Regions from separate parts of the Mesorhizobium sp. B2-5-7 genome, predicted to be linked through region 1. Evidence: predicted binding sites of a transcription regulator. Region 1 holds the regulator's gene; each other region holds the start of a gene.
What was found. Region 1 encodes LexA, which represses DNA repair genes until DNA is damaged. Its sites were predicted from a motif close to TGTTCNNNNTGTGTTCNG; they were not measured.
Positions count from the first base shown of each region.

Region 1 (4,726 bases):
GGATGCTGGGTTCGGAAATCTCCACGCAACTGACCGGCCGCGTGGTCTCGATCGAGGAGATGGAGAGCGGCCGCATCCGGCTGACCATGGACGTGATTTCGACCGCCCGGCCGAAACTGCGCTATGCGCCGGAGAGGGTCCGGCTTTCCGCACGCAAGATACCGCCGGGAATGACCGCCGGCTCGCTCATCACAGGCTACGCCAAACTGTTGCCGCCGACCGGCCCGGTGCGGCCGGACAGCTACGACTTCTCTTTCGACAGCTATTTCGCCGGCATCGGCGGCAGCGGCTTCTTTCTCGGCAATCCAACGGTTGTTTCCGCCGACGACGGTGAGATGCCGCTATCGGCTCGCCTTTTTTCAGGCATCGAAAATGCCCGCGAAGCCATCGCCGACCACATCAGGGGCAGCGTCGGCGGCGCTGAAGGCGAGATCGCGGCGGCGCTGATCGTCGGCGTGCGCGCCGGCATACCCGATGAAATCAATGAAGCGATGCGGCGTACCGGCATCTATCACATCATCTCTATTTCGGGACTGCATATGGCGCTTGTGGCCGGCACCATCATGGGTCTGCTGCGTGGTGCCTTCGCGCTGTTTCCAGACTTTTCCGCGCGCCGGCCGGTGAAGAAATACGCGGCCGCCGCCGCACTGTTCTCGATCGCGGCCTATCTCATCATTTCCGGTGTCGTCGTTGCCGCCGAACGCAGCTTCATCATGCTGGCGGTGATGCTGATTGCCGTCTTCTTCGATCGCGCTGCGCTGACCATGCGCAATCTGGGGATCTCGGCGATCGCCGTCATCCTGGTCTCGCCTCACGAGGTCGTCGGCCCGAGCTTTCAGATGTCGTTCGCCGCGACCGCGGCCCTGGTTGGCGCTTATGCCGGCTGGGCCGATCACCGTGCGGGAAAGACGCGGCCACCGCCGCGAAAGCGATCGCTGCCCGGGTTCCTGACGCGAAAATTCCTGCTGGCGACAGGAGGATTGGCCATGACGTCCATTATCGCCGGCAGCGCCACGGCGTTGTTTGCCATCTGGCATTTCCAGCGGGTATCGCCGCTCAGCCTGTTCGCCAATCTGGCCGTGATGCCTATCGTGTCGGTCGTGATGTTCCTGGCCGTCGCCAGCGCGCTGTTGATGCCATTCGGACTGGATTGGCCGGCTCTCTACCTCATGGGCAAGGGCCTGACAGCAATGATCGCCGTGTCGGCGTGGATATCGGAGCGCTCTCCGGTCGATGGAGTCGGGCTGATTTCGCAGCAATCCGTGCTGCTGGTCACCGTCGCGCTGGTTATCGCGACGATGGCGACGACATGGCTGCGGCTCGCGGCGCTGCCATTCGCGCTCGCCGGCCTGTTGACTGTGTCGCACACACGCGCGCCCGATGTGCTGATCTCGGAAGATGCGCGGCTGGTCGCGCTGCCGATCGGCAATGGCGAACTGGCCGTCAACCGGGAACGTCCGAACGAATTCGCAACCGACAACTGGAAGCGCGCCCTGATCTCCGAAACAATCGTCAAACCGGAAATGTTCGACACGACAGACAGGCAATTCGATGTTGCCAGTCCCACCGACCTGCCGCCGGGATCGCCCTTCTACTGCCGCGAAGGCCTGTGCCTTGCCAGGCACCCTTCCGGCGCGATCATTGCCTATGTCGAGGACCGCAAGACCACCTGGAAAGCCTGCGCTTTCGCCGACCTGATCATCGTCAATGACGCAACCGCCTATGACGCCTGCCACAATCCACTGGTTCTCGTCGTCACCAAACGGCAGCTCGCCCGCAAGGGAAGCGCTGCCGTCTTCTTCAATTCCCAGTCGGCCACGACCCGGGCCGCGATCGCATTTGCCGTCGACGGACCATACCGGCCCTGGCACGAACAGCGAAAATTCTCACGCGAGGCGAGGGGGCTGCCGCCGTACAAAAAACCCGACAAGCCCGATAACAAGCCGGTTCAGTAGCGCCTGATCAACCCGACCAGCTTGCCTTGTACCTTGACCCTGTCCGGCCCGAAAATGCGCGTTTCGTAGGCTGGATTGGCGGCCTCGAGCGCGATCGAAGCGCCTTTGCGGCGGAACCGCTTCAGTGTCGCTTCCTCTTCGTCGACCAGTGCCACGATAATTTCGCCCGGGCTTGCCGTGTCGGCATTGCGGATAATGACCGTGTCTCCATCGAAGATACCAGCCTCGATCATCGAGTCGCCCTTGACCTCCAACGCATAGTGCTCGCCGCCCATGATCATGTCTGGCGGCACCGAGATCGAATGCGTCTGATGCTGGATGGCATCGATCGGCACACCGGCGGCGATACGGCCCATGACCGGGATGGACACGGCTGAAACCGCGTCGTCGTCGTTGCCGGCCGCGGGCAGGCGCGAAGGCGCAGCGGCCGGCCTGATCTGGCGTCCGAGACTGCCTTGGCCAAGGCTGCCTTGGATGACGCTTGGCGAGAACTTCTTTGCCGCATTGAGGCCCGGCGCGATCGAGTCCGGCAGCCGCAGCACTTCCAGCGCGCGCGCCCGATTGGGTAGCCGGCGAATGAAGCCGCGCTCCTCCAGGGCCGTGATCAGGCGATGGATCCCCGACTTGGAGGCAAGATCGAGTGCTTCCTTCATCTCGTCGAAGGAAGGCGGTATCCCGCTTTCCTTGAGCCGTTCGTGGATGAACATCAGCAGTTCATGTTGCTTGCGTGTCAGCATGGCGGCCCCCAAGACATTGAACGAAAGGTTGAACCAGAATCGAAAAACAAACCCAGAACAAACCCTATCTGTTCCAGTTGTGTTCTGCAACCGTTTAAAGTTTAATGAATTTGTTAAGGGGTCTGAAGTTTTTTGCCCGCGACGGCGGGCGGCAACCAGTCCTTTCCGCCGTCGGCAGGCGCATTGAAATCGTTTTGGTTAATGGCCTGTGGCCCATCCGCCGACGAGGCTTTGGCATCAGTTAGTTGGAAGGCTTCTCCTCGGAGGGACGTATAATTCGCGGAGCCATTATTCGCGGAACGAAACGAAACCAAAATGCCAACGATTGCTAGCTTCGGGCGGCCATGGATCGGGGCGTTCGGCGCACTCCGGCCAGCGCGTTCGAATAGGCGTCGCGGAAGCGCTGAAGTTATCCCGAACCCGCCTTCAAGCTGCCGGCGCGAGCGGCGTATCTGGTAGCGCCGCTGTCTTCGCTGTGGACATAGACGTGCAGTGTGTAGCCGATATGCGCCGTCATCAGCGCCTTGGCCCGCTCGACGTCACGGTCGAGCGCCGCTTCCATGATCGCGGTATGGTGTTCGATCGCAATCGCTTCGCGTAGCGCTTCGATTGCCTCTTCATAGCCATCCTTGAGGCCGGCCGCGGCCCGCAGTGTCGGCGCCAGACCAAGAAAGCGATGATGCCGGCGCAGCTGATCCGAGATCGTCGAGCGGAACCGCAACAGCCAGTCGCATGTGGCGGCGCTCAGCAGCGCCGCATGGAAAGCCTCGTGGTTCTCGTCCCATCTGTCGACGGCCGCGTCCGAGGGATCGTCGACCGCCGTCTTGCAACGCGAGAGCCGGTAGTGGGCGGTGACCACGGCATCCTCCCACTCCCTGCCGCCTTTTTCCATCGATTCGAGGAACAGGGGTATCTCGACCACCATCCTGGCGCGTGCCAGATCCTCCAGCTCGGCCCGCGACACCGGAGCCACGGCAAAACCACGATTGCTGATTGCGGTGACCAGGCGTTCGGCCTCGAGCCGCGACAGGGCTTCGCGCAACGGTGTCCAGCCGACGCCATAGGTGCCGCGCAGCGCACTCAGTTTGAGCGGGGCGCCGGGCATGAGGCGCGTGGTCAGGATGTCGCGCCGCAACAGCTGATAGGCGGCTTCCGTTTTTGTGGAACTCGTTTCATTCAGCATGGTGATCAATCCGTCGTCTGGCGAAAAGTATATATGATAGTGCGTCACAGCAACAATTATATATAATGTTTGACACAGACCAGCGGACTCACCATGATCGCCGTAGTAGCCGCGTTTCCAAGCGGCCCTGATCAAATCTGGGAGGAAATGATGTTGAAGTCGAAATCCGCTTGGTTGTCGGGTTTGGCGCTGGCAGGCGCATTGATGGTCAGCGCCGGCAGTGCCGCGGCCGATCAGATCCGTATCGGCATTGCCAATTTCGGCGAGCATCCGCAATTGAACGCCGCCATAGCCGGCTTCAAGAAGGCGCTGACGGATAATGGCTACGTCGAGGGTAAGGACGTCGTCTACACGGAGAGCCACACCAATTTCGATGCATCGCTGGTGCCGCAGATGATCGCCAAGCTGCAGGCCGAGCAGCCCAAGCTGATCTACACCATCACCACGCCGGTATCGCAGATCGCCAAGAAAGCGCTTGCCGGTTCCGGCATTCCGATCGTTTTTGCCGCGGTCACCGATCCGGTGGCGGCCAAGCTGGTGCCGTCATGGGACGCCGGAGACGAAGGCATGACCGGCGCCAGCGATCTGCAGGACGTCGCCGCGGTGATGGCCTTCACCAAGAAGCTGCTGCCGAACGCCAAGCGCTTCGGCGTGCCTTATAATCCCGGTGAGGCCAATGACGTTGCCTTGGTCGAAAAGATCAAGGCGGCGGCACCGGCCGCGGGCTTCGAGGTGGTGGAGGTCGGCATCGACAACGTCAATGACATCCAGCAACGCATCGCTTCGCTCGCCGGCAAGGCCGACGTGATCTACGGCCCGGCCTCGAACCTGATACAGCCGGCGATCGCAGC
Region 1 is NZ_VFUO01000001.1:783,170-787,895, forward strand. It holds gene FJ543_RS03790 (ComEC/Rec2 family competence protein) at 1-1,955, shown strand, start outside; gene lexA (transcriptional repressor LexA) at 1,949-2,692, opposite strand; gene FJ543_RS03800 (GntR family transcriptional regulator) at 3,102-3,875, opposite strand; gene FJ543_RS03805 (ABC transporter substrate-binding protein) at 4,026-4,726, shown strand, end outside.

Region 2 (4,726 bases), on a different contig from region 1:
AGGATTTCATCTCTTCGGCGATGTCACGACGGTTGATGAGGCCGAAATTCTCGACCAGCTGGAAAGCGATGCCACGGCCGATGCCGGAAATCTGCTCGGCGTTTTTCAGATCGACCAGCGGCTTCAACAACGACTCGATCTGGAAATTGACGAAGCGTTCGGCGCGCGCCGCGACCTTGTCGCGCGCCGGGCCCGTCAGCTGTTCGTCAGCCAGCAACACCAGGCGCGGCTTCAGCGCGTCTTCGCCCGAGACCAGCGTGCCTATCGGCGCGCCGATCCAGCGCAGCGTGCCGTCCGAACCGAGCGCGAGATCGCCATTGGCGCAGGCGCCGAAGCGCTCCGCGCGTGCCTCGAACTCGGCGGCAAGCGCCTTTTGCGCGGCAGTGCGCACGGCCTTGGCGTCTTCGCCGCCGGCGGTCTGGTCGGCGGTGAAGCGGAACCCTTGCAACTCGCCGACATGATGGCCTTCGACAAGGACGGTTCCGGTAGGACTGATTTCGGCTTCAGGCATGGTATTTTCTCTAAGGCGCCGCATGAGGACGGAAGTCCTGCGGTCTACGAAGCGTTTCGTCAACCGCTCATGCAGCGCATCCGACAATCTGTCTTCGATTTCGCGCGTCTTTTCCTGCCAGTGTGCCTGATCGGCCAGCCAGCCGGGCCGGTTCGACACGAATGTCCAGGTGCGGATCTGGGCGATGCGGTGCGACAGCGTGTCGATGTCGCCCTCGGTGGTGTCGGCGCGGCGCACCTGTTCGGCCATGTAGTTCTCGTCGACATGGCCCTGCCGGGCGAGGTCCATGTAGATCGAGGCGATGAGGTCGGCATGCTGGGCAGGCGCGATCTTGCGATAGTCGGGCAGGGCGCAGGCTTCCCACAGCAGCGCCACGCGCTTGGCGTTGGTGGCGAGCGCGCGGATGTCTTCGTCGCGGGAGAGATGTTCGAGCGCTTGCGCATCGACGGCCGGCAGCGCGCGTGTCAGGCCCTCGACCGGGGCGTTGGTCTCGATCGAGCGCTTCAGCGCATCGAGGCTGGCGAAATCGAATTGGGCGGTGCGCCACTGCAGCACCTTCACCGGGTCGAAGTCATGGCCCTCGATCTTCTGGACCAGGTCCTCGTCCAGCGGATCGACCTGGCCGGTGACGCCGAACGTGCCATCGCGCAGATGCCGGCCGGCGCGGCCGGCGATCTGGCCGAGTTCGGCCGCCGTCAGATTGCGGTACTGGTAGCCGTCGAACTTGCGGTTCTGGGCGAAGGCGACATGGTCGAGGTCGAGGTTGAGGCCCATGCCAATCGCATCGGTGGCAATGAGATAGTCGACATCGCCCGACTGGAACAGCGCCACCTGAGCATTGCGGGTGCGGGGCGACAGCGCCCCGAGCACGACGGCCGCACCACCCTGCTGGCGGCGGATGAGTTCGGCGATGGCATAGACCTCGTCGGCGGAGAAGGCGACGATCGCGGTGCGCCGTGGCAGGCGGGTCAGTTTCTTGGAGCCGGCATAGGCCAGATGCGACAGCCGCGGCCGCGTCACCACGGAGATGCCTTTCAGCAGCCGCTGGAGAATGCCGTGCATGGTGGCCGCGCCAAGCAGCAGCGTCTCCTGGCGGCCGCGCAGATGCAGGATGCGGTCGGTGAAGATATGGCCGCGCTCGAGGTCGCCGGCCAGCTGTACCTCGTCGATGGCAACAAAGGCGGCGTCGGTTTCACGCGGCATGGCTTCAACGGTGCAGACCGAATATCTGGCGCCCGGCGGCTGGATCTTCTCCTCGCCGGTGATCAGCGCCACCTTGTTGGCACCGACCTTTTCGCAGACGCGCGTGTAGACCTCGCGGGCCAGCAGCCTCAGCGGCAGGCCGATGACACCGGTTTCGTGCGCCACCATCCGCTCGATGGCGAGATGGGTCTTGCCGGTATTGGTCGGCCCAAGCACGGCGGTCACGTCGCGGCCCGACAGGATCAGCGGCTCGTTGTGTTTCGGCTGGATGTTCATCGGCTCGGAAATAAGGCTTTCTGGCCTCTCGTGGTCGGGAGCGTGCCAGGACGGCGCGTATGACAGCCGACACATAGGGATTTCGGGCGCGAAGCGAAAGCAGAATGTTCCGGCAGGGTTCCGGAGACGCCCGCCTCACTCCGCAAATCAGCCCCTGCTTAACAGTTGGAACGAGTCTGGAACGAATCAGCGACGAATCGGCGACTCCGTCAGATTCAGCTTTTGTTCACGGCTAGATATGGATTTCGTGACCACGAGTCTCACCACATGCTGAATCACCGAACTGGCCCGTTTTATGCTGGGCGGGTCCTGCCGTTAACTTTCGCCGGGAACGATGAGGGCGATTCGGTGCGCGCCCTGTTAAGCTTATGAAACTGTTAATCTTTCCTAATTCGGCGTTAAAGAATAGCAGCTTATCGCGGCCATTAATCTTAACATTGGGCTCAAAGCCGGAACGAATCGGCGACAAAGCAGCGCCGGCCGTATTTTCTCTTTTTGTTCCCCCAATATCTTGTGTTGTGAACAGCTTATCCACCGAGAATCCACAGGCTTGATCACAGGGTTCGCACAGACGCGCCTACCGGCATTAAGCTTTGCGTGCCGGATTGGGGCATTGCGTCACAGCGGCGTCTTCCAAGAGTTAGGCGCCATTTGGAAGCGGACCGATTTTCCGGTCCGCTTATCGCAGGGCACGCATGGATCCGCAGCGTTGGACTGCGCGAGCAGACGTCTCAGACGAAGTACTGGCCGCCATTGGCGGTGAGGGTCGAGCCGGTGATGAAGCCGGCATCTTGCGAAGCGAGGAAGACCACGCAGCGCGCGATCTCTTCCGGTTCTCCAAGGCGACCCACGGGGATTTGCGGGATGATGCGCTCGTTGAGCACCTTTTCGTCGATTGCCTTGACCATCTCGGTGGCGATGTAGCCAGGGCAGATGACGTTGACGGTGATGCCCGCGCGGGCGCCTTCCTGGGCGAGCGCCTTCGAGAAGCCGATGTCGCCGGCCTTGGCGGCGGAGTAATTGACCTGACCGGCCTGGCCCTTCTGGCCGTTGATCGAGGAGATGGTGATGACGCGGCCGAACTTGCGGTCGCGCATGCCGCCCCACAACGGATGGGTCATGTTGAAGACACCGGACAGATTGGTATCGATCACCTCTTTCCACTGCTCGCGGGTGATCTTGTGGAACATGGCGTCGCGGGTGATGCCGGCATTGTTGACCAGCACCGAGACAGGGCCGAGGTCGGCCTCGACTTGTTTGATACCGGCCGCGCAAGCGTCATAGTCGGCGACCGACCATTTGTAGACCGGAATGCCGGTCTGCGCCTTGAACTTCGCCGCCGCCTCGTCGTTGCCGGCGTAGTTCGCGGCAACCGAATAGCCGGCGTTCTTCAAAGCGATCGAGATCGCCGCGCCGATGCCACGCGATCCACCCGTGACGATTGCAACCTTGGTCATGCATTTCCCCTTTTTGAAATCGCCCTGTTGTCGGGCTTGGCAGGCACTGGATTTGCTACAGGCACCACATGTGAAACGGGCGGCTTGCGCCGCCCGTCCAAAGTCTATCAGAAAGCCTCCACGCACATGGCGACGCCCATGCCGCCGCCGATGCATAGGGTGGCCAGTCCCTTCTTGGCGCCGCGCCGGCGCATTTCGAAAACCAGCGTGTTGAAGATGCGGGCGCCCGAGGCGCCGATCGGGTGGCCGATGGCGATGGCGCCGCCATTGACGTTGACGATCGAGGGGTCCCAGCCCATGTCCTTGTTGACGGCGCAGGCCTGTGCGGCGAACGCCTCGTTGGCCTCGACAAGGTCGAGATCCCCTGCCGACCAACCGGCCCGTTCCAAGGCCTTGCGTGAAGCGGGAATGGGTCCGGTGCCCATGATCGCCGGATCGACGCCGGCGGTCGCCCAGGAGGCGATGCGCGCCAGCGGGGTGATGCCACGCCTTGCGGCTTCCGCTTCGCTCATCAGCAGCGCGCCGGCGGCACCGTCATTGATGCCGGAGGCATTGGCGGCGGTCACCGTGCCATCCTTGTCGAAGGCCGGCTTCAGCTTGGTCATGGCATCGATCGTGGCGCCGTGGCGGATGTATTCGTCCTGATCGACAACCGTATCGCCCTTCTTGCCCTTGATGGTGAAGGCGACGATCTCGTCCTTGAACTTGCCCGCCTTCTGCGCGGCCTCGGCCTTGTTCTGGGAGGCCAGTGCGAACTGGTCCTGGTCGTCGCGGGTGATCTGGAACTGGCGGGCGACGTTCTCGGCGGTGTTGCCCATGTGGTAGCCATTGAAGGCGTCCCACAGCCCGTCCTTGATCATGGTGTCGATCATCTTGTAGTCGCCCATCTTGACGCCGGCGCGCAGGTGCTCGGCGTGCGGCGACAGCGACATCGATTCCTGGCCGCCGGCAATGATCACCTTGGCGTCGCCGGTGGCGATCTGCTGCATGCCGAGCGCGATGGCGCGCAGGCCCGAACCGCAAACCTGGTTGAGGCCCCAGGCGGTGGTCTCCTTGGGCAGTCCGGCAAGGATCGAGGCCTGGCGGGCCGGGTTCTGGCCTTGCGCCGCGGTCAGCACCTGGCCGAGGATGACCTCGTCGATCTCGGCCGGTTCGACCCCGGCACGCGCCAAAAGTTCCTGCACGACGACGGCGCCGAGCTCATGCGCGGGCGTGGCGGCGAAGGCGCCGTTGAAGGAGCCTACAGCCGTGCGCGCGGCGCTGGCAATGACAATGGAAG
Region 2 is NZ_VFUO01000002.1:367,398-372,123, forward strand. It holds gene FJ543_RS09200 (helicase-related protein) at 1-1,990, opposite strand, end outside; gene FJ543_RS09205 (hypothetical protein) at 2,223-2,525, opposite strand; gene phbB (acetoacetyl-CoA reductase) at 2,722-3,447, opposite strand; gene FJ543_RS09215 (acetyl-CoA C-acetyltransferase) at 3,555-4,726, opposite strand, start outside; gene FJ543_RS09220 (hypothetical protein) at 4,720-4,726, shown strand, end outside.
Region 2: FJ543_RS09200 (helicase-related protein) is a predicted target of LexA. The motif match lies at 2,157-2,174, and genes of this name have one in related genera.

Region 3 (4,726 bases), 220 kb from region 1:
TGTCGGTTGCGTCAGCCCGGCCAGGCTCGACTCGAAATAGGTTTTCAGCCGCGCCCAGGTCACATGCTGGTCTCCATGTCAGGAACGCAAGCTAAACGCGCCAGCGGCTAGATATCCAGCACTTCCGTCTCGGCGAATTCGGCGCGTTCCTGGATGAAGCGGAAGCGGGCTTCGGGTTTGGTGCCCATCAGCTCGTCGACCCTGTCCTTGGTGGCGGAATCGACTTCGTTCACATCGACCCTGAGCAAGGTGCGCTTCCTTGGATCCATGGTGGTTTCCTTGAGCTGCGCGGCCATCATTTCGCCCAGGCCCTTGAAGCGGCCAAGCTCGACCTTGCCGCGCCCGGTGAATTCGGTGCGCAGAAGCTCGTCCTTGTGGGCGTCGTCGCGGGCATAGGCGACCTTGCCGCCTTGCCTGATCGAGTAAAGCGGCGGCACCGCCAGATAGAGATGGCCGCCGCGCACCAGCGCCGGCATCTCCTGGTAGAAGAAGGTGATCAGCAGCGAAGCGATGTGTGCGCCGTCGACGTCGGCGTCGGTCATGATGATGACGCGGTCGTAGCGCAAATCCTCGTCACGGTATTTTGACCGCGTGCCGCAGCCGAGCGCCTGGATCAGGTCCGATATCTGCTGGTTGGCGGCCAGCTTGTCATTGCCGGCGCTGGCGACGTTGAGGATTTTTCCGCGCAGCGGCAAGACGGCCTGGCTGGCACGATCGCGTGCCTGCTTGGCCGAGCCGCCGGCGGAATCGCCTTCGACGATGAAGAGTTCGGCACCCGCCGCCGCGTTCTGCGTGCAGTCGGCGAGCTTGCCCGGCAAGCGCAGCTTGCGCACTGCGCTCTTGCGCGAGACTTCCTTTTCCTGGCGGCGGCGCACCCGTTCGTCGGCGCGCGCGATCACCCAGTCGAGCAGCTTCGAGGCTTCCTGCGGATTGTCGGCCAGCCAATGGTCGAATGGGTCGCGGATCGCGGTCTCGACGATGCGTATCGCTTCGATCGTCGCCAGCCTGTCCTTGGTCTGGCCGACGAATTCCGGCTCGCGGATGAACACCGACAGCATGCCGGCGGCCGAAATCATGACGTCTTCCGAGGTGACGATCGAGGCGCGCTTGTTGCCGACGAGGTCGGCATAGGCGCGCAGGCCGCGCGTCAGCACGTTTCGGAAGCCGGCTTCGTGGGTGCCGCCTTCACCGGTCGGGATGGTGTTGCAGTAGGAATTGATGAAGCCGTCGCCACCGAACCAGGTCACCGCCCATTCGAGCGAGCCATGGCCGCCTTGCTTGTCGCTCTTGCCGGCGAAGATTTCGCGCGTCACCTGGAATTCATCGCCGAGCGACGCCTTCAGATAATCCTTGAGGCCGCCTGGGAAATGGAATTCCGCCTTGGCCGGTGTCTGATCCTTTTCCTTGATGAGGGAGGGATCGCAGGTCCAGCGGATCTCGACGCCGCCAAACAGGTACGCCTTCGAACGCGTCATGCGGTAGAGACGCGCCGGCTCGAAGGCCGCGCCCTTGCCGAAAATCTGCTCGTCGGGATGGAAGCGGATTTTTGTGCCGCGCCGGTTGTGGACTTCGCCGAGCTGCTCCAGTCCGGTCACCGGGACGCCGCGCGAAAAGCGCTGGCGATAGAGCTGGCGCCCACGTGCCACCTCGACCTCGAGATGATCCGACAGGGCGTTGACGACGGAGACGCCAACGCCGTGCAGGCCGCCGGATGTTTCGTAGACCTTGGAGTCGAACTTGCCGCCCGAATGCAGCGTCGTCATGATGACTTCGAGCGCCGGCTTCTTGAATTTTGGGTGCATGTCGACCGGAATGCCGCGGCCATTGTCGGTGACCGTGAGATGGCCGTCGGCGGAGAGTTCGACATCGATGAAGGTGGCGTGGCCGGCAACCGCTTCGTCCATCGAATTGTCGATGACCTCGGCGAACAGATGGTGCATCGCCTTGTCATCGGTGCCGCCAATATACATGCCTGGCCGGCGGCGCACCGGCTCAAGGCCCTCAAGCACCTCGATGTCGGCGGCGCTGTAGCCCTCGCTGCCATCCTTGGTTGCGGCTGGGCGCCTGGCGGCCGCCTGCACCAGCGGATCCGCCGGGCGCGCCGGCGTGCGAACCGGCTGCGGCTGTTTCTCCAGATTGCCGAAAAGATCGTTGTTGTCGTCCATGCCTGCCATAGAGTCCAAGCTGCGAATCACCCCGTCGATACTGCCACGCTTTTCAGCGCCAAGCGACGGAGGTTCCTGTTACGTTCGGGGATTTAACTGCTCTTATCCTAAAACCATTCGATAACCAAGCGGGCGGAAATAGGTCAAATGCCGCCGCGCAATATTCCTGATTCTTTAACAATGCCGCCTAGCGTGAGCCCAACATAACAAGAAACGACGGGCATCAGGGGTTTTCGGCGTGAGGGGCAAGGCCATAACGATGATCGGCATCGCCGCCGTTTTCGGCGCGATCTCGATCTTTGCCGCGGATTTCTGGGTCAAGAGCCAAGCGAAGGCCGATGCCCAGGAGAAAACGGCCTCGATCGCCGCTCCGGCCGCGCCCAGGATCGAGTTCAAGACCATCGTGGTGGCGAACGCGCCGTTGCGCTATGGCATGGAGCTCGACCGCGCCAAGCTCAGCGAAATCCCGTGGCCGCAGGATTCCCTTCCGCAGGGCGCCTTTGCCACCATCGATGGATTGCTCGGCGAAGGCGGCCGGGTTGCGCTGTCGCCGATCGAGATCAACGAGCCGGTGCTGCTCGCAAAGCTGTCGGGACCGAACGGCCGCGCGACGCTGTCCAATATGCTGACGCCCGGAATGCGGGCGGTCACCATCCGCACCGACGAGATCGCCGGCGTCGGTGGCTTCGTCACGCCGGGCGACCGGGTCGATGTCGTGCTGACGCGCGATGCCGGCGAAATCCAGGAAGTCGCCAAGAACGCGCAAGGGGCTGCCGGTTCGACCATCACCTCGGAGATCGTCGTTGCCGACGCCAAGGTGCTCAGCGTCGGGCAGGGCGCCGACGAGCGCCAGACGACGCCGCAGGTGGCCAATTCCGTGACCCTCGAGGTGACGAGCGACGGCGCGCAGAAAGTGGCGCTTGCCCGCACCGTCGGAACGCTGTCGCTGTCGCTTCGCTCCGCCAGCGAAGGCGGCGATGGCAAGAACGGCGTCACCACCATCTCTTCCTTCGGCGGATCCGTCGCTTCCAAGACGCAGGCCGTGGCCGGCTCCTTGTTCGATGCCATAGCGAAGGAGCCGGAGAAGCCGAAATTCAAGACGATCATCGTGACGCGCGGCACGCAGGCCGAGGAATATCAGGTTCCAACGCGGGACCAGAAGTAAAGACCGGTGGGGACCGGGCGGGACGGGACAATGTTGATGCGTACCCTATATCGAATGACGGCTCGGTCGCGCTTGGTGCGCGCCCTGGCGATGGCGTTTACCCTGGCTGCGAGCGGCGTGCTTGCCTTGCCCGGAGCGGCGAAGGCGGACAACGACATCGTTTATGTCTCGTCGACCAAGAATGCGTCGATCAAGGTTGCCAAGGGCAAGCCCAAGACGATCATGACGAGCGCGGCCTTCTACCAGATCGTCATCGGTGATCCGGAGATCGCCAACGTCAACCCGCTGACCGACAAATCCTTCTATGTGCTGGGCAACAATCTCGGCACCACCGGCATTGCGCTGTTCGACCAGAACAAGCAGCTCGTCGGCACCGTGGACATCGAGGTGACGCTCGACACCGACCAATTGGCGAACACTATCCGTGCCAGTGTGCCGGACGCCAAGATCAAGGTCGGCTCGGCCAACGGCCGTGTCGTGCTGTCGGGTGAGGCGGATGACGCGGTTGCAGCGGATAAGGCAAGCAAGATCGCCAGCCGCTTTTCCGGCAATGAGGAAGTGATCAACTCGGTCAATATCTCTTCGTCGCAGCAGGTTCAGCTCAATGTCCGGTTCGTCGAGATCAACCGCCAGGCAGGGCAGGACCTGGGCGCGAAATACAGCGCCAATTTCGCCTACGGCTTCGGCGGTCGCGACATTTCACTGGATCCGGGCACGGTCCCAGCGGCGGGGACCGGCGAGATCATCGGCCGACTGCTGTCGAACGGCGTCTCGATCGACATTGCCATTAAGGCGCTGGAAGAGCGCGGCCTTGCCCGTCGGCTGGCTGAGCCGAACCTGATCGCGCGTTCAGGGGAGACAGCGAGCTTCCTGGCCGGCGGCGAATTTCCGATCCCGGTTTCGGAGGACAACGGCAAGATTTCGGTCAGCTACAAGAAATATGGCGTTAGCCTGGATTTCAAGCCGACCGTACTCAAGGACGGGTTGGTCAGCCTCGACATCGCGCCGGAAGTCTCCTCGATCGATGCGTCGGCGTCCTACAATATCGGCAACATTTCCGTGCCCGGCTTCATCGTGCGCCGCGCCAAGACCTCGGTCGACCTGAAGAACGGCCAGAGCTTCATGATCGCCGGGCTTTTGCAGTCCCAGAACGACATTACCACGTCTCGCATTCCCGGCCTTGGCAAGATGCCGGTGCTTGGAGCGCTGTTTTCGTCGAAATCCTATCAGCGGCGCGAGACCGACCTGGTCATCATCGTCACGCCCTATCTGGTCAAGCCGGTCGATCCGTCGAAGAAAATGGCTGAGCCGACCGATGGCACGGAGCCAGCCAGCAATGTCGACTATTTCCTCAACAACACCGAGGAGGTGAAGGCGCCGGATACGGGCCGCGCGC
Region 3 is NZ_VFUO01000001.1:559,001-563,726, forward strand. It holds gene FJ543_RS02720 (FUSC family protein) at 1-63, opposite strand, end outside; gene parE (DNA topoisomerase IV subunit B) at 108-2,165, opposite strand; gene cpaB (Flp pilus assembly protein CpaB) at 2,404-3,330, shown strand; gene FJ543_RS02735 (type II and III secretion system protein family protein) at 3,421-4,726, shown strand, end outside.
Region 3: parE (DNA topoisomerase IV subunit B) is a predicted target of LexA. The motif match lies at 2,236-2,253, and genes of this name have one in related genera.